DNA from 2 places in the Janibacter sp. Y6 genome. Region 2 is predicted to be linked to the other one. Evidence: riboswitches for the same ligand, from Rfam matches in the RefSeq annotation. Region 2 holds a riboswitch; the other holds the start of a gene.
What was found. Region 2 has a riboswitch for cobalamin ahead of cobN (cobaltochelatase subunit CobN). Riboswitches for the same ligand answer to the same signal wherever they lie in the genome.

Region 1: it holds a riboswitch for cobalamin, as region 2 does, so the genes downstream of both, L6241_RS13680 (iron ABC transporter permease) here and cobN (cobaltochelatase subunit CobN) in region 2, are expected to answer to the same signal.

The regions. Positions count from the first base shown of each region.
Region 1 covers NZ_JAKLYZ010000006.1:62,764-72,028, reverse strand. The annotation lists gene ilvA (threonine ammonia-lyase IlvA) at 1-864, opposite strand, end outside; cobalamin riboswitch at 911-1,100, shown strand; gene L6241_RS13680 (iron ABC transporter permease) at 1,143-2,201, shown strand; gene L6241_RS13675 (ABC transporter ATP-binding protein) at 2,198-3,001, shown strand; gene L6241_RS13670 (ABC transporter substrate-binding protein) at 2,998-4,059, shown strand; gene L6241_RS13665 (DUF779 domain-containing protein) at 4,119-4,496, opposite strand; gene adh (aldehyde dehydrogenase) at 4,500-6,023, opposite strand; gene adhP (alcohol dehydrogenase AdhP) at 6,301-7,320, opposite strand; gene L6241_RS13650 (hypothetical protein) at 7,523-8,335, opposite strand; gene pgm (phosphoglucomutase (alpha-D-glucose-1,6-bisphosphate-dependent)) at 8,332-9,265, opposite strand, start outside.
Region 2 covers NZ_JAKLYZ010000001.1:727,472-736,736, forward strand. The annotation lists gene L6241_RS03360 (cobyric acid synthase) at 1-206, shown strand, start outside; gene cobF (precorrin-6A synthase (deacetylating)) at 203-1,000, shown strand; gene bluB (5,6-dimethylbenzimidazole synthase) at 1,056-2,837, opposite strand; gene cobN (cobaltochelatase subunit CobN) at 2,834-6,544, opposite strand; cobalamin riboswitch at 6,607-6,733, opposite strand; gene L6241_RS03380 (cobalamin biosynthesis protein CobG) at 6,820-7,947, shown strand; gene L6241_RS03385 (precorrin-8X methylmutase) at 7,944-8,612, shown strand; gene L6241_RS03390 (precorrin-2 C(20)-methyltransferase) at 8,609-9,265, shown strand, end outside.

The DNA of each region.
Region 1 (9,265 bases), on a different contig from region 2:
CGCCAGCGACCCCGCGGGCTCGGTGACGATGCCCTCGGTCTGGTAGAGCGCGAGCATCTCGACGGCGACCGCGCCCTCGGCGATGGAGTGCACCGGCGCGTCCGTGGCTGAGACGGCTGAGTAGGTGAGCCCGCCGACCTCGCGCACCGCGGCGCCGTCGACGAAGGGGTCGACGTCACCGATCGCGACCGGGCGGCCCGCCTCGAGGGCGGCCGACATCGACGCCGCCCCGGAGGGCTCGATGCCGACGACCTTCGTCGTGGGGTGGTGCTCGGCGAACCACGTCGCCATCCCGCCGAGCAGACCGCCCCCGCCGACGGGGACGAGCACGACGTCGGGTGCCCCGCCGAGCTGCTCGACGACCTCGAGGGCGACCGTGCCCTGGCCGGCCATCGTGTCGACGTGGTCGAAGGCGGGCACCACCGTCGCCCCGCTCTCGCGGGCATGACGAAGGGCGGAGGCCGCCGCGTCGTCGTAGACGTCGCCGCCGACGACGACCTCGACGTGCTCGCCGCCGAGGGCGGCGACGCGGTCGCGCTTCTGGCGGGGGGTGGTGCGGGGCAGGTAGATCCGGGCCTGCACCCCGAGGCGCGCGCAGGCGTACGCGACGCCCTGGGCGTGGTTGCCGGCGGAGGCTGCGACGACCCCCTTCGCCCGCTGCTCGGGGGAGAGGCGCGCGATGAGGGTGTAGGCGCCGCGGAGCTTGTAGCTGCGCACCGGCTGGAGGTCCTCGCGCTTGAGGAGCACGTGCGCGCCGGTGGCGGTGCTGTGCCGGGCGGAGGGCTGGAGCGGGGTGGGGTCGAGGAGGTCGTGCAGCAGGACCGCGGCCGCCTCGACGTCCTCCGCGCGGATCGGAGAGCTCACGCTCGCAGGCTAGACCTCGTCGCCGACGTCGTGCTGCGAGGTCCGCGCTGCGTCGCGTAGTGTCGGCACCGAGTCAGACGCACACCAGTGCAGAGGGAATCCGGTGAGAGTCCGGAGCTGTCGCGCAGCGGTATGGGTGACTGACGGGGTGAGATCCACTGGGCCAGAAGGCCTGGGAAGGGACCCCGTCGGGACGACCCCGAGTCCGAAGACCTGCTGACTCGCTGGACCCCGACAGGGCCTCGCGATCCGGGCCCCCGACGCACCTGGAGACCCCCGTGTCCCACGACCGCCCCGGCGGCCGGCGGCTGCCCGTCGTGCCGCTGCTGCTCGTCCTGCTCGTCCTCACCGTCGTCAGCGGCGTCGTCTCGCTCGGTCTGGGGTCCGAGCCGCTGCCGCTGCACGGGGTCGTCGACGTCCTGCGCGCCCGGGTCGTCGGCGCTGCGGGCCCGGACCCCGCCCTCGACACCATCGTGTGGGAGCTGCGCGCACCGCGTGCCGTCATGGCGATGGTCGTCGGCGCCGGCCTGGCCGTCGCCGGCGCGTGCATGCAGACCCTCGTGCGCAACCCGCTCGCCGACCCCTACCTCCTCGGGGTCTCGGCCGGGGCCGGCGTCGGCGCCACCCTCGTCATCCTCCTCGGCGCGCTCGCCGGGCTCGGGGTGTGGGCGCTCTCCCTCGGCGCCCTCGGCGGGGCTCTCGTCGCGACCGCCCTCGTCCTCGGCATCTCTCTCGCCCAGGGCGGGATCACCCCCCTTCGCCTCGTGCTCACCGGTGTCGTCATGTCGGCGGCCTTCTCCTCCGTCTCGAGCCTGCTCGTCTTCCTCAGCGCCGACCCGCGGGCGACGCAGTCGGTCCTCTTCTGGCTGCTCGGCAGCCTCTCCGGGTCGGTGTGGCAGCAGGTGCTCCCGCCCGTGCTCGTCGTCGTCGTGTCCGGCGTCGTCCTCCTCGCGCTGCACCGCTGGCTCGACGCGCTGGCTGCCGGACCCGACGTCGCGGGCGGTCTGGGCGTCCCGGTCCGAGAGCTGCGGCTCGCCCTCTTCGTCCTCGTCTCGGTCCTCGTGGGGGTGCTCGTCGCCGTCTCCGGCGGCATCGGCTTCGTCGGGCTCGTCGTCCCGCACATCGCCCGCATCCTCGTCGGCGCGCGGCACCGCTACGTGCTGCCGGTCGCGGCCGCCGGCGGCGCGCTCTTCCTGCTCTGGGTCGACGTCGCGGCGCGGACCGTCGTGCGCCCGCAGGAGATCCCGCTGAGCGTCGTCACCGGGCTCGTCGGGGCGCCGATCTTCCTCGTCCTGCTCGGCAGACGGCACTACTCGTACTCGGGGGGCGCCGGATGACCCACCTGTCCACGACCGGGCTCGCCGTCGAGATCGGTGGGCGCACGATCGTCTCCGGTGTCGACCTCGACGTGCCGCCCGGGTCGATGCTCGCCCTCGTCGGCCGCAACGGCAGCGGCAAGTCCACCCTCATCAGGTCGCTCGTCGGCCTGCGACCCCCGGCCGCCGGCACCGTGCACGTGGACGGGGTCGACCTCGCGCGCCTGTCGTCGCGACGGCGGGCCACCCGGGTGGCCTACGTCGCGCAGGAGGACGGGCCGCCCGAGGACCTCCTCGTCGGCGAGATGGTCGCGATGGGGCGCACCCCGCACCGACCGCCATGGGCCGTCGACGAGCGCTCCGAGCGCGAGCTCGTGCTCGAGGCGCTGCGTCATGTCGGCATGGCCGCGAAGGTCGACCGCCCCTGTCAGCACCTCTCCGGGGGCGAGCGCCGCCGGGTGATGCTCGCCCGTGGCATCGCCCAGGGGTGCGACCTGCTCGTCCTCGACGAACCGACGAACCACCTCGACGTGCACCACCAGGACCAGCTGCTCCAGACGGTGCGTCTCCTCGGGTGCACGGTCGTCGCCGCGGTCCACGACCTCTCGCTCGCGGCCGCCCACTTCGACGCCGTCGCCGTGCTCCACGACGGCGCCGTCCACGCCGTCGGTCGTCCCCGCGACGTCCTCACCCCCGAGCTCGTGCGCGACGTCTTCGACGTCGGCGCCCGTCATCTCACCGACCCGGTCACCGGCCGGGTCCACCTCGTCCTCGGTGCCGGCGCCCCGCCGGTGCCCGCTCCTCGAGAGGCAGTCCTGTGACCCCCCTTCGCCCCGCCCGAGCCGCCCAGGCCCTGTCCGCCGCCGTCCTGCTCGGCTCTCTGCTCGTCGGGTGCGGATCCGCGACGTCGACCACCCGCAGCAGCGCGGACGGCGCCGGCGAGGTGACGGTGTCGACGTGCGGCGAGGACGTGCGATTCCCCTCACCCGCGCAGCGGATGTACGTCGCCGGCGACGGCAACCTGCTCGCGATGGTGCTCGCCGTCGGGGCGCAGGACCAGGTCGCCGGGGCGAGCGGTACGACGGACACGGCGCAGGCCCTCTCGCGGGTCTACGGGTCCGAGGTCGTCGACGGCATCCCCGTCGCCACCCGCGACCAGCCGACGATGGAGAACGTCCTCGCCCAGCGGCCCGACGTCATGCTCGCCGGGTGGAGCTACGGCTACACCGAGGAGCGCCGGCTCACGCCCGAGCTGCTGAGCGGCCGGGGGATCGCGCCGTACGTGCTGTCGGAGAGCTGCCGGCAGGAGGACGGCGCGCGCGGCACGATGCCGCCGTGGGAGGCGCTCTCGGCCGATCTCGAGGCGGTCGGCGCGATCACCGGGCACGTCGACGAGGCGGCCGAGGTCGACGCCGACATCACCCGCCGCCGGGAGGCGCTGGAGGCGGCGCCCCAGGCGGCCGAGCGACCCACGGTCTTCCTCTTCGACTCGGGCACGAAGGAGATCTTCACCTCGGGCGCCTTCGGCGGGCCGCAGGCGATCATCGAGGCGGCGGGGGCGAAGAACGCCACGGCCGACGTCGACGACACGTGGACGACGGTGTCGTGGGAGCGGCTCGTGCGCTCGTCGCCGGACTTCATCGCCTTCGTCGACTACGACGGGCAGACCTTCGAGCAGAAGGTCGAGGTGCTGCGGACCAACCCGGCGACGAAGGACCTCCCCGCGGTGCGCGAGGAGCGCTTCCTCAACCTGCCGATCCCGGCGTGGACGAGCAGCCCGCTCAACATCGACGCGGCGGAGGCGCTGCGCGCCGAGCTCGAGGAGCACGAGCTCGTGCCGGCGAGCGGGATCACGCCCGAGCACGACCTCGAGCCGTGACGCGTCCGACGCCCCGTGACCACGTGGTCCACGGGGCGTCGGCCGCCTGGGGGAGGTTCTTACAGCAGGCCGTGCTCGACGAGCTCTTCTTGCGACATCAGCCGGGAGCGGATGAGGAAGCGCACCCCCTCGGGGGCCTCGACGGAGAAGCCGGACCCCCGTCCCGGCACGACGTCGACGGTGAGATGGGTGTGCTTCCAGTACTCGTACTGGCTCACGCTCATCCAGAACTCGACCGGTGTCGCCGACCCCACCTCGAGCGTGCCGAGGAGGATGTCGGCCTCGCTGGTGATGAAGTCACCCGCGGGGTAGCACATCGGCGATGACCCGTCGCAGCAGCCGCCGGACTGGTGGAACATCAGCGGCCCGTGGGTGCGCTCGAGGCGCTCGACGAGCTCGACCGCGGCGGGCGTGATGTCGACCTTGTCCGAGGGCATGGCTTAGAAGAAGCCGAGCTTGTCGGGGCTGTAGCTGACGAGGAGGTTCTTCGTCTGCTGGTAGTGGTCGAGCATCATCTTGTGGTTCTCGCGCCCGATGCCGGACTGCTTGTAGCCACCGAAGGCGGCGTGCGCCGGGTACTGGTGGTAGCAGTTCGTCCACACGCGGCCGGCCTTGATCGCCCGGCCCATCTCGAAGGTCGTGTGCGCGCTGCGCGACCACACCCCGGCGCCGAGGCCGTAGAGGGTGTCGTTGGCGATCTGCAGCGCCTCGGCCTGGTCGGCGAAGGAGGTGAGCGAGACGACGGGGCCGAAGATCTCCTCCTGGAAGACGCGCATCGAGTTCTTGCCCTCGAAGACGGTCGGCTGGATGTAGTAGCCGCCCGCGAGGTCGCCCTCGAGCTCGAGTTTGTCGCCACCGGTGAGGACCTTCGCGCCCTCCTGCTTGCCGATGTCGAGATAGCTCATGATCTTCTCGAACTGGTCGTTGCTCGCCTGGGCGCCCATCATCGTGTCGGTGTCGAGCGGGTTGCCCTGCTTGACCGCCTTGACCCGCTCGAGGGCGTCGCCGACGAACTGGTCGTAGATCGAGCCCTGGACGAGCGCACGCGACGGGCAGGTGCAGATCTCGCCCTGGTTGAGGGCGAACATCGCGAAGCCCTCGAGCGCCTTGTCGTAGAAGGCGTCCTTGCTGCTCGCGACGTCCTCGAAGAAGACGTTGGGGCTCTTGCCGCCGAGCTCGAGAGTCACCGGGATGATGTTCTGGCTCGCGTACTGCATGATCAGGCGGCCGGTCGTCGTCTCGCCGGTGAAGGCGATCTTGGCGATGCGGGGGCTGGAGGCCAGCGGCTTGCCGGCCTCGACGCCGAAGCCGTTGACGATGTTGAGCACGCCCTCGGGCAGCAGGTCGCCGATGAGCTCGGCGAGCTTGAGGATCGACCAGGGGGTCTGCTCGGCCGGCTTGAGGACGACGCAGTTGCCCGCGGCGAGGGCCGGCGCGAGCTTCCACACCGCCATGAGGATGGGGAAGTTCCACGGGATGATCTGCCCGACGACGCCGAGCGGCTCGTGGAAGTGGTAGGCCATCGTCGTCTCGTCGATCTCCGAGATGCCGCCCTCCTGGGCGCGGATCGCGCCGGCGAAGTAGCGGAAGTGGTCGACGGCGAGGGGGATGTCGGCGGCGAGGGTCTCGCGGACCGCCTTGCCGTTGTCCCACGTCTCGATGACCGCGAGGTCCTCGAGGTTGTCCTCCATGCGCTGGGCGATCTTCAGCAGGATGTTCGAGCGCTCGGTGGTGCTCGTGCGGCCCCAGGCGTCGGCGGCGGAGTGCGCGGCGTCGAGGGCGGCGTCGATGTCCTCCGCGGTGCCGCGGGCGATGGACGTGAAGACCTGGCCGGTGACCGGCGTCGGGTTCTCGAAGTACTGACCACCCTTGGGTGCGACCCACGTGCCGCAGATGTAGTGGTCGTACTTCTCCTTGACCTCGATCGCGCTGTCGGCGCTCCCGGGCTGTGCGTAGACGGTCATGCGTGCCTCCGGCAACTCGTCGGCAGTGCCTCGTCGCGCTGCCGTTGCCGGGACCGTAGGTCGCCCCGGGTTGGTCGAAGGTTGGTCGGCCCGGTCCCCCTTCGCCCGGCGATGACCGGTAAACCCGACGCTGACCGGGCAGCTCGCTGCTGACGCAGACATAACCCGGTCAGTCCTCGGTATCTCGGCCCGCCCGAGGCATCTCGGCCACCCCCCGTAGACGCGCGGACGCCCCCTTCGCCAGGTGACGAAGGGGGCGTCGGGCGCGCTGCGCAGGTCAGTAGCGGATGACCACGCGCCCGTCGATCGCGCCGTCGCGCATCTCGTCGAAGACCGTGTTGATCTCGTCGAGCTCGCGGGCCTGCCACGTGGGCTTGACCAGGCCCCGCGCGTAGAAGTCGATCGCCTCGACCATGTCCTGGCGGGTGCCGACGATGGAGCCACGCACGGTGAGCGCCTTGAGGACGATGTCGAAGATCGGGGCGGGGAAGTCACCCGGCGGCAGGCCGTTGAAGACGATCGTGCCGCCGCGGCGCGTCATGCCGATGGCCTGCCCGAAGGCGGAGGGGTGCACGGCGGTGACGAGCACGCCGTGGGCGCCACCGGTGGCCTCCTGCATCGCCTCAACCGGGTCGGTGGTGCTCGCGTCGACGACGACCTCGGCGCCCAGGCGGGTGGCGAGGTCGAGCTTCGCCTGGGAGACGTCGACGGCGGCGACGCGCAGGCCCATCGCCACGGCGTACTGCACGGCGACGTGACCGAGCCCGCCGATGCCGGAGATGACGACCCACTGGCCGGGGCGGGTGTCGGTGACCTTGAGGCCCTTGTAGACGGTGACGCCGGCGCACAGGATCGGCGCGACCTCGAGCGGGTCGACACCGGCGGGGATCCGCGCGGCGAAGCGCTCGTCGACGAGCATGTACTGCCCGAAGCTGCCGTCGACGGAGTAGCCGCCGTTGGTCTGCTCCTCGCACAGCGTCTCCCAGCCGGTGCGGCAGTGCTCGCACGTGCCGCACGCCGACCACAGCCAGGCGTTGCCGACCATGTCGCCGACGGCGAGCGTGGTCACCCCGTCGCCGAGCTCGACGACCTCGCCCACACCTTCGTGGCCCGGCACGAAGGGGGGCTGCGGCTTGACCGGCCAGTCGCCCTCGGCCGCATGGAGGTCGGTGTGACACACCCCGCTCGCGACGAGCCGGACGAGCGCCTGGCCCGGCCCGGGCCGGGGGATGTCGATCTGCGACACGTCGAGCTTCTCGCCGAACTCACGGACCACTGCTGCCTGCATCGTGCTCATGCTGCGTCTCCTCATCTGGGTGAGGGGACCTGACGGTGCGGCTGGTGGCCGGACGCACCGTCGCGCCCCTGTCGTGCCGCAGACGCTAGGGAGGCGCGGGTAGGTCACAGGTTGGGCGATGTGTCACCGGTCGAGGTGGTCGCGGGGCTTCGCTGGTCGAGGTGCGAGCGCCCGCCAGGGCGCGAGCCTCGAGACCACGTCGTCAGGATTGGACAGGCCGCCCCCGACGATGCCCCACCGGCAGCGAGACGACCTCGAACCTCGTGCTCACGTCAGGAGCGATCGCGCCCTGCCGCGTCGTGGCCTCCAGGCGCGCCCGATCACGTGATGCGTGGGCAGCCACACCGTTCACCTCGCCGGCCGAGGCGCGCAGCACGAGATGCACCCGACCGTCGTCGGTGTCGTCGTCCGAGGAGGCCGGCCGGAGCGCGTGGTGCTCGAGCCTCGCTGTGTCGACGTCGGCCATCGCGTCCTCGGCCTCCCGGTCGGACCCGACGACGGCGAGGACATGTCCTGCCGCTTGCTCGCCCCCGGCTCCGTCCAGCACGAGACGCACGACACCGTCGGGGAGGTCCCGATCAGGTCTGCCCGGCCAGGGCGCGAAGGGCCACCCGGCGCGGCGGTAGCCGATCGGCAGCGAGACGACGCTGAGGTCGCCCGAGGACGTGCCCCGGTCGCGCACGACGCGCTCGGCCGCCCCGCGGGTCGATCGCACGGCGATCCCGATCGGGCCCGCCAGCTCGTCCGGTGCGTCGGGCATCCCCAGCTCTGGAGCACCCAGGAGCACGACGTGCACGACGCCCTCGGTGGGCACGGGGCCGGTGTCGTGCGTCTCCCACGACACCGAGGACGCGGGGTGCCGGGCGACGACGGAGCGCTCGAGGCCTGCTGCCTCGCTCTCATCGGTGACGACAGCGACGAGAGGCTCGACGACGTCCTCGCCGTCGCCGGGCCCGGACCGGGCGAAGACGAGGTAGACCGTCGTGGCCGGCGATGCCTGAGGTGGCTTTCTCACCCGCCGAGCACGTCGTCCACGAGCGCCTTCGCGTCCGCCTGCACCTGCGCGAGGTGCTCGGCCCCGCGGAAGCTCTCGGCGTAGATCTTGTAGACGTCCTCGGTGCCGCTCGGGCGGGCGGCGAACCACGCCGACTCCGTCGTCACCTTGAGCCCGCCGACGGCGGCTCCGTTGCCCGGGGCCTCGGTGAGCTTGGCGGTGATCGGCTCGCCGGCGACGGAGTCAGCGATCACGGCGTCCGGGCTGAGCGAGGACAGCCGCGCCTTCTGCTCGCGGTCGGCGGGTGCGTCGATGCGGGCGTACGCCGGGTCGCCGTGCGCCGCGACGAGGTCGGCGTAGTGCTCTGACGGAGAGCGCCCCGTCTTCGCCTGGATCTCCGAGGCGAGGAGGGCGAGGATGATGCCGTCCTTGTCGGTCGTCCACACCGTGCCGTCGGTGCGCAGGAAGGACGCCCCGGCCGACTCCTCGCCGCCGAAGCCGACCGACCCGTCGAGCAGCCCGGGGACGAACCACTTGAAGCCGACGGGCACCTCCCACAGCTCCTTGCCGAGGTCGGCCGCGACCCGGTCGATCATCGAGCTCGACACGAGCGTCTTGCCGATCCGCTCGCTGCGCCAGCCCGGTCGGGCCCCGCCGTAGAGGTACTGGATCGCCACCGCGAGGTAGTGGTTGGGGTTCATCAGCCCGCCGTCGGGCGTGACGATGCCGTGCCGGTCGGAGTCGGCGTCGTTGCCCGTCGCGATGTCGTACTCGTCCTTGCGCGCGACGAGCGAGGCCATCGCCGACGGCGAGGAGCAGTCCATCCGGATCTTGCCGTCCCAGTCGAGCGTCATGAAGCGCCACGTCGGGTCGACGACCGGGTTGACGACGGTGAGGTCGAGGCGGTGCCGCTCGGCGATGGCCTCCCAGTAGTGCACGGCGGCGCCACCG
Region 2 (9,265 bases):
TCTGGCACGGCACCCTCGAGTGCGACGGCTTCCGCCGCGAGCTGCTGCGCGAGGTCGCCGCGACGACGGGGTCCCGGTGGGCCCCGCAGGCGGGGGCCTCCCCCTTCGCCGCCCGACGCGAGCAGATGATCGACGTGCTCGCCGACGCGATCGAGACCCACGTCGACGTCGACGCCGTCCTCGCCCTCGCCCAGGAGATCCGATGAGCACCCGCCGCATCCACGTCATCGGCATCGGGGCCGGCTCGCCCGAGCACGTCACCGCCGAGGCGGCCGCCGCGCTCGCCGAGGTCGACGTCTTCCTCGTCGCCGACAAGGGCGAGACCAAGGACGAGCTCGTCGCGCTCCGCCGCTCGATCTGCGAGCGCTTCGTGCCCGCTGACCACCCCTACGAGGTCGTCGCGGTGCCCGACCCGCAGCGCGGTCCCGACGCCGCCCGCGACGGCGCGCAGTACGCGAAGGGGGTGGCCGACTGGCACGCCGCGCGCACCGAGGCGTACGTCCGGGTCGTCGAGGGGCTGCCGCCCGAGGCGGTCGTCGGCTTCCTCGTGTGGGGCGACCCGGCCTTCTACGACAGCACGATCCGGGTGGTCGACGCGATCGGCGAGCGGCTCGCGACGACGGTGCGGGTCATCCCGGGGATCTCGGCCTTCCAGGCGCTGGCCGCCGCGCACGGCGTCGTCCTGCACCGGGTCGGCGAGCCCGTGCACATCACGACGGGGCGTCGGCTCGTCGACGACTGGACCCGCGCGGGCGAGGCCGGGCTCGACCTCGGCACCGTCGTCGTCATGCTCGACGGGCACCTGCGCTGCCGCGAGCTCCTCGCGACCGCGCCGGCGACGACGATCCACTGGGGCGCCTACGTCGGCATGCCCCAGCAGGAGCTGCGCTCCGGGCGTCTCGACGAGGTGATCGACGAGGTGGTCGAGCTGCGGGCCCGGCTGCGCGAGCAGCACGGCTGGGTGATGGACGTCTACGCGCTGACGCCGGCTCGGTCGTAGGTCTCGAGGCTCCTCGCTGCGCTCGTCGCACCTCGACCAGCGAGTCGGTGCAGGGTCAGCGGGTGCGGGCGGCGACGCGGCGCACGGCGAGTCCCTGGAGGACGAGCGACGCGGCGAGGCAGGCGCCGACCCCTTCGCCCGAGCGCAGCCGCAGCGCGAGCAACGGCTCGAGACCGAGCTCGCGCAGGACGAGCGCGTGGGCGCGCTCGCGGCTCACGTGCCCCGCGAGCAGGTAGGCCTGCGCCGCCGGCTCGAGGCGTGACGCGACCAGCCCCGGCAGCGACCCGGCGAGGCCGTCGAGCACGACGGGCGCGCCTGCCGCGGCCGCACCGAGGGTGACCCCGGTGAGCAGCGCGATCTCCGGTCCGCCGAGGGCGGCGAGGAGGCGAAGGGGGTCGCGCTCCCCTGCGGTGCGGGCGAGAGCGGACGCGACGACCTCGCGCTTGCGCGCGACCATCGCGGCGTCCGAGCCGGAGCCCAGGCCGACGGCGTCCTGCGGCTCGAGGTCGAGCAGGGCGCAGGCGAGGGCGGCGGCCACCGTCGTGTTGCCGACGCCGACCTCGCCGAGGCACACCAGACCCCTCGAGCCCGCGGACCGCCCGATCTCACGGCCGGCGGCGAGCAGGTCCGCGACGTCGGTGTCGCTCATCGCGTCGGCCGTCGCGAGGTCACCGCGCACCCCGGCCGGGCGGGCGTCGTGGGCGCCGCGCACCGGCGCGGCGACCCCGGCGTCGACGGCGACCACGGCGAGCCCGGCACCCGCAGCGGTCGCGGCGCCGAGCGAGCTGCCGGCCACCGTCGCCGAGAGGACGTCGTGCGTCGTCTCGGACGGGTAGGCGCTCACGCCGAGCGAGGTCACCGGGTGGTCGGCCCCGGCGAGCACGAGAGTGCCGCCGACGACGTCGCCCGCCCCGACCGCGAGCACCCGGCTCAGGGCGCGGTCGAGCACGCCGAGCGACTCCGGCGGCGAGAGCAGCTCGTCGGCGGCGTCGGTCGCGCCGACGAGACGCTCGGGCTGCGGGCCGCGCAGGTGAGAGACGGGTCGGGTGGGCTCGCCCTCGTCGGCGGGCCAGCGCTCGCGCACCACCACCTCCTCGAGCGGCGTCCGACGCGACCACGCCGCGCGCTCCAGCCCCGGCGACGGGGGACGCTCGTCGGGCCAGCCGAGGCACAGCCAGCCGAGGGTGACGACGCCCTCGGGCAGACCGAGCAGGTCGGCGAGCTCGTCGGGCTCGAAGAGGGTCACCCAGCCCATCCCGAGCCCGTGCGCGCGGGCGGTGAGCCACATGTTCTCCACCGCGGTCGCGCACGACCACAGGTCGGCGTCGGGGTAGGTCGCCCGGCCGAGGACTCCCCCGGCCGGGACGCGCCGGTCACACGCGACGACGACGCCGACCGGCGCCTCGCGCAGGCCCTCGAGCTTGAGGTCGAGCATGCGCGCCGCCCGCTCCGAGGACAGGTGGGCGGCCTGCTGCGCCCGGCACCGGTCGGCCATCGCCGCGGCCCGGTCCCGGGTGGCGGGGTCGGTGACGACGACGAAGCGCCAGGGCTGCGAGTGCCCGACGCTCGGCGCCCGGTGGCCGGCCTCAAGGACCGCGGTGAGCAGCTCCTCGGGCACCAGGTCGGGTCGGAAGCGACGGATGTCGCGGCGCCCGGCGACGACCGCGGCGAGCGCCTCGGTGACGTCCTCGCCCATCGCCCAGCCGGCGGGGTCCTCGCGCCGCTGCGCCGCGCTGCTGGTGTCGCCGATCGTCGGGACCGGTCGGGCGTAGCGCCCGGTCCCCCCTTCGCGACCCGTCACCGCGTCGCGCTCGGACACCCCTTCGCCCTCGGTCACGCCCGGGCGTCCACCGCGCCGCCGACGCCCACGACGTCGTCCGCGTCGTCCTCGAGGTCGCCCTCGACGTCGAGGTAGACCTGCTGCATCTGGGTGATGACCTCGGGGTCGGGCTCCTGCCACAGACCGCGCTCGACGGCCTCGGTGAGCTTCTCGACGATGCCGCGCAGCGCCCACGGGTTGGCCCGGCGCATGAAGTCCTGCGTCGTCTCGTCGAGGACGTAGTCCTTGGCGATCCGGTCGTACATCCAGTCGTGCACGACCCCGGCGGTGGCGTCGAAGCCGAAGAGGTAGTCGACCGTCGCCGCGAGCTCGAAGGCGCCCTTGTACCCGTGGCGCTGCATCGCCGAGATCCACCGCGGGTTGACGACGCGGGAGCGGAAGACGCGGTTGGTCTCCTCCTGCAGCGTGCGGGTGCGCACGGCGTCCGGCGAGGTGGAGTCGCCGACGTAGGCCTTCGGCTCGGCGCCGGTGAGCGCACGGACGGTCGCGACCATGCCGCCGTGGTACTGGAAGTAGTCGTCGCTGTCGAGGATGTCGGACTCGCGGTTGTCGACGTTCTTCGCCGCGACCTGGATGCGCCGGTAGGTGCGCTCCATGTCCTCCGCGGCCGGCGCGCCGTCGAGGTCGCGGCCGTACGCGTAGCCGCCCCACGCCGTGTAGACCTGCGCGAGGTCGTCGTCGCTGCGCCACGTGCCCGACTCGACGACCTGGAGGATCCCCGCGCCGTACGACCCGGGCTGCGAGCCGAAGATGCGGGTGCGCGCGCGCCGCTCGTCGCCGTGGTCGGCGAGGTCGGCGGCGGCGTGGGCCCGCACGTGGTTGTCCTCCTCGCGCTCGTCGAGCCCGGCGACGAGTGCGACGGCGTCGTCGATGAGCGCGATGACGTGCGGGAAGGCGTCGCGGAAGAATCCGGAGATGCGCACGGTGACGTCGACGCGCGGTCGGCCGAGCTCCTCGAGCGGGATGGGGGCGAGCCCGGTGACCCGGCGCGACTGCTCGTCCCACACCGGCGTGACGCCGAGCAGGGCGAGGACCTCGCCGATGTCGTCACCGGAGGTGCGCATCGCGGAGGTGCCCCACATCGACAGGCCCACGCTGCGCGGCAGCTCGCCGGTGTCCTCGAGGTAGCGCGCGAGGAGCGAGTCGGCCATCGCGGTGCCGGTCTGGTAGGCCAGGCGCGAGGGGATGGCCTTGGGGTCGACCGAGTAGAAGTTGCGCCCGGTCGGGAGCACATTGATCAGCCCCCGAAGGGGGGACCCGCTCGGCCCGGCGGGGACGTAGCCGCCGTCGAGGGCGTGCAGGACCATGGCGAGCTCGCGCTCGGTGCCGGCGAGGCGCGGCACGACCTGGGTCGCGGCGAACTCGAGGCCGGCGACGACCCCGGACGCGGCGTCCTCGTCGAGGTCGGGCTCGGTCCGCGCGACGACGTCACGCGCGGCGTCGGGCCGCCAGTCGGCGGCCGCCAGGCCCTCGACGAGGCGACGGGCTCGCCCTTCGACCGCGTCGGTCTCGACGGTGCCCGCGTCCTCGGAGAGACCGAGCGCGGCCCGAAGGCCGGGGACCGATCCGACCTGGCCGGAGAAGACCTGGGCGGCGCGCAGGACCGCGAGGACGAGGTTGACGAGCTCGTCGCCCTGGGGCGCCTGGCCGAGGACGTGGAGGCCGTCGCGGATCTGGACGTCCTTGATCTCGCACAGCCAGCCGTCGACGTGCATGACGAGCTCGTCGAAGCCGTCGGCGTCGTCGAGGTCGACGTCCTCGAGCCCGAGGTCGACGTGCATCTGCGCCGCGTGGATGAGCTGCCAGATCTCGCCGCGCAGGGCCGGCGCCTTCGCCGGGTCCATGACCGAGACGTTGCCGTACTCGTCGAGGAGCTGCTCGAGGCGGGCGATGTCGCCGTAGGACTCGGCGCGCGCCATCGGCGGCACGAGGTGGTCGACGATCGTCGCGTGCGCCCGGCGCTTGGCCTGGGTGCCCTCGCCGGGGTCGTTGACGAGGAAGGGGTAGACGAGCGGCAGGCTGCCGAGCGCGGCGTCGGTGCCGCACGACGCGGACATCGCGAGGTTCTTGCCCGAGAGCCACTCGAGGTTGCCGTGCTTGCCGACGTGGACGACGGCGTGGGCGCCGAACTCCTCCTCGACCCAGCGGTAGGTCGCGAGGTAGTGGTGCGTCGGCGGCAGGTCGGGGTCGTGGTAGATCGCGATGGGGTTCTCGCCGAAGCCGCGCGGCGGCTGCACGAGGAGCGCGACGTTGCCCCGGACGATGGCGGCGGTGACGATCTCCCCCGTCGCGTCGCGGGTCGTGTCGACGAAGACCTCGCCGGGCGCGTCGCCCCAGTGCTCGGTCATCGCCTCGCGCAGGTCGGCGGGGAGCGTGTCGAACCAACCGCAATAGCGCTCGGCCGGGATGCGTACCTGGGCGCCCTCGACCTGCTCCTGGGTGAGCCACTCCTCGTCCTGGCCGCCGGCGGCGATGAGCTCGTGGATGAGCGCGTTGCCGCACGTCGTGTCGGGGGCCTCGCCCTCGACCTCGGGCAGCGGGTCCATGCCGACGAAGCCCTCGCCGAGGTCGTACCCGGCCTCGCGCATGAGACGCAGCAGGCGGATCGTCGACACCGGGGTGTCGAGGCCGACGGCGTTGCCCAGGCGCGAGTGCTTCGTCGGGTAGGCGGACAGCACGACGGCGATCTTGCGCTCGGCGACGGGGGTCGAGCGCAGCCGGGCGTGGTTGACCGCGATACCGGCGACGCGGGCGGCCCGCTCGGGGTCGGCGACGTAGTGCGGCAGGCCCTCGTCGTCGATCTCCTTGAAGGAGAAGGCGACCGTGATGAGCCGTCCGTCGAACTCGGGGACGGCGACCTGGGTCGCGACGTCGAGCGGGCTCATGCCGTCCCCAGAGGCCTGCCAGTCGGCCCGGCTCCACGTGAGGCACAGGCCCTGGAGGATCGGGATGTCGAGCGCGGCGAGACGCTCGACGTCCCACGCCTCGTCGTCCTCGCCGGCGGAGGCGGTCGCCGGCTTCGTGCCGCCTGCGGCGAGCACGGTCGTCACGAGCGCGTCGAGGGTGCCGAGGTGCTCGAGCAGGCCGTCGGGGGCGTCGCGCAGCGACGCGGAGTGCACGACGACGCCGTGCCCGCCGGCGGCGTCGATCGCGTCGGCGAGCGCGTGCGCGTAGGCGGTGTTGCCCGCCGCGTACTGGGCCCGGTAGATGAGCACCCCGACCCGCGGTCGCACCGCGCCGTCGGGCAGCGGCTCAGGCTCCGGGCGCTCGAGGACGCCCCACCGGGGCAGCGCCTTCGGGGCCTCGAAGCCCTCGCCGGTGAGGAGCAGGGTGTCGCCGAGGAAGGCGTGCAGCTGCGCGACGTTGTCGGGGCCGCCCTCGGCGAGGTAGCGGTGGGCCTCGGCGACGACGCCGGCCGGCACGGTCGACATCTCCATGAGGGCCGCGTCCGGCTCCTGGGTGCCGCCGACGACGACGAGCCGCGCTCCCTGCTCGGCGAGCCGGCGGAAGCCGCTGCACAGGTCGTCCGGGGTGCCGAGGATGCGGGCGACGACGACGTCCGCGGAGGCGATGAGCTCGCCCATGTCGGTGTGGCCGGGACGGGCGGGGTTGGCCAGCACCACGTCGATCCCGTGCGTGCGAGCGGCCTCTCGGGCGCTCAGCAGGTCGGTGTCGGAGGTGGACAGCAGGGCGAGCGTGGTCACGTCGGTGACTCCTCTGGCAGGGTTCCGCGCCCCGCAGTCGAAGGGAGGGACCCAGACGTGTCGTCCGGGCCGGCCGACCAGGCGTGTCTGACTCGCGAAGGGGATTCGCTCACAGTGGCGGGACCGTCCCGGAGTCGCACCGGGTTCCGCGCAGATCGACCGAGACGCACCCTACCGGGGTCGCCCGGGGACCCCGCGAGGCGCGTCGGCGAGGGCCCTCGGGCCGCCCCCGGGGCGTCGGCGCGAGGTCGGCGCGACGCGTAGGCTGCACCGCCGTGACCACCCGATCGCCCGCTCGCGACGGCGCCGACCGGTGCCCGGGGCTGCTCTCGCCCTTCGTCTCGGCGGACGGCGCAATGGTCCGGCTGCGGGTGCCCGGCGGACGCACCAGCGCTGCCGATCTCGTCGAGATCTCCTCTCTCGCAGGCAGATTCGGTGATCCCGATGTCACGCTCACCTCGCGCGGCAGCCTCCAGCTGCGCGGCCTGCCGAGCCCGCTCCCCCGCGAGCTCGTCACCGCGATCGGCGCGCTCGGGCTCGTCCCATCGGCGGCGCACGACAAGGCACGCAACGTCGTCGCCGACCCGGCGCTCGCCCTCGACGACCTCGTCCGTGCGCTCGACGAGGCCCTGCTCGCCGACGACGCGCTCGCCGCCCTGCCCGGGCGCTTCCTGCTCGCCGTCGCCGTGCCCGGGGGCGCCGTGCTCGGCGAGCCGTGGGACGTCGCGGTCGTCGACGAGGGGGCGAGCGCGCGCGTGCTCGTCGACGGTCGCGCCCTCGTCGTGCCCCGCGCGGACGCCGCGACGACCGTCCTCGACGTCGCGCGCCGCTTCCTCTCCGTCCGCGGGCGCGAGCGGGTCTGGAACGTCCGCGACCTGCCCGCCGAGGACCGGGCGACCCTGCTGCCGGGGGGCTCCCCCTTCGCCGTCGACGTCGCGCCGCCCCCGGCCGCCGGCCCGCTCGGCGAGGACCTCGTCGCGCTCGTGCCGCTGGGCCTGCTCACCCCCGACACGGCCGCCGCGCTCGCGGGGACGGCGACCTCGGCCGCGAGCGGCCTCACACCTCCCCTGCGGATCACCCCGTGGCGCTCGGTCCTCGTCCCGGGGGGCGCTGCGCGCGCCGGTGAGCTCGCCGCCGCCGGCCTCGTCGTCTCCGCCGGCTCGCCGTGGGCGGTGCTCACCGCCTGCGCCGGGGCCCCCGCCTGCGCCCGCACGACGACGCCGACCCGCGAGCTGGCTCACGCGGCGGCGACCCTCGTCGACCCCTTCGGCCCGCCCGTCCACGTCATCGGCTGCGACCGGGCGTGCGGGCACCCCGCTCGTCCGCACACGACCGCGCTCGACCCGACCTGCGCCGACGACGTCGTCCGCGCGCAGCGCCGCACCCCTGAGGAGCCCACGTGACCACCCTTCGCCGACCGACCCGGCGTCACGACTACGTGACCGACGGCCAGGAGATCTACCGGCGCTCCTTCGCGATGATCCGCGAGGAGACCGACGTCTCCGGGCTGCCGGCGAGCCTGCACGGCGCGGCCGTGCGCATCGTCCACGCCGCCGGCGACGTCGAGATCACCCGTGACATCGCCGCGCACCCCGAGGTCGCGACGGCGACGCTCGCCGCGCTCGTCGCCGGGGCGCCCGTGCTCACCGACAGCAACATGCTCGCCTCGGGCGTCACCCGCCGGCGGCTGCCCGCCGACAACGACGTCGTGTGCACGCTGCGCGACGAGCGCGTGCCGGGGCTCGCCGCGGCCTGGGAGACCACCCGCGCCGCCGCCGCCGTCTCGTTGTGGGAGGACCGGCTCGAGGGCGCTGTTGTCGCGATCGGCAACGCCCCGACCGCGCTCTTCCACCTGCTCGAGATGCTCGCCGACGGCGCGCCCCGGCCGGCGGCGATCATCGGGATGCCCGTGGGCTTCGTCGGCTCCGCCGAGTCGAAGGTCGCGCTCGCCGAGCACGGCCTGCCCGGCGGGCCGGTGCCGTGGCTCGTCGTCCACGGGCGTCGCGGCGGCTCGGCCATGGCGGCCGCGGCCCTCAACGCGCTCGCCAACCCGGACGAGCTCGCATGAGCGAGGAGGCGCGGGGGCGCTTCTACGGCGTGGGGATCGGGCCCGGCGACCCCGAGCTCGTCACTCTCAAGGCCGCCCGGGTCATCGCCGAGGCCGACGTCGTGGCGTACCACGCGGGCACCGGCAAGCAGTCGATGGCGCGCTCCATCGCCGCCGACCTCATCCCCGAGGGGGTGCTCGAGGAAGAGCTGCGCTACCCCGTGACGACGGGCTTCACCGATCACCCGCGGGGCTACTACGGCGCGCTCTCGGACTTCTACGACGAGTGCGCCGACCGCCTCGAGGCGCACCTGGCCGCCGGGCGCTCGGTCGTCGTCCTCGCCGTCGGCGACCCCCTCTTCTTCGGGTCCTTCATGTACGTCCACGACCGGCTCAGCCCGCGCTACCCGACCGAGGTCGTGCCCGGGATCACCGCGCTGTCGGCGGCCACCGCCGCGGTCGCGACCGGTCTGTGCCGGCACGAAGACACCCTCACGGTGCTGCCCGGCACGCTCGCCGTGCCCGAGCTCGCCCGTCGGCTCGCGGACACCGACGCGGCGATCATCATGAAGCTCGGGCGGACCTTCGCCGGGGTGCGCGAGGCGCTGCGCCAGGCGGGGGTGCTCGAGCGCGCTGTCTACGTCGAGCGCGCGTCCGGCCCGGGCCAGGTCGTC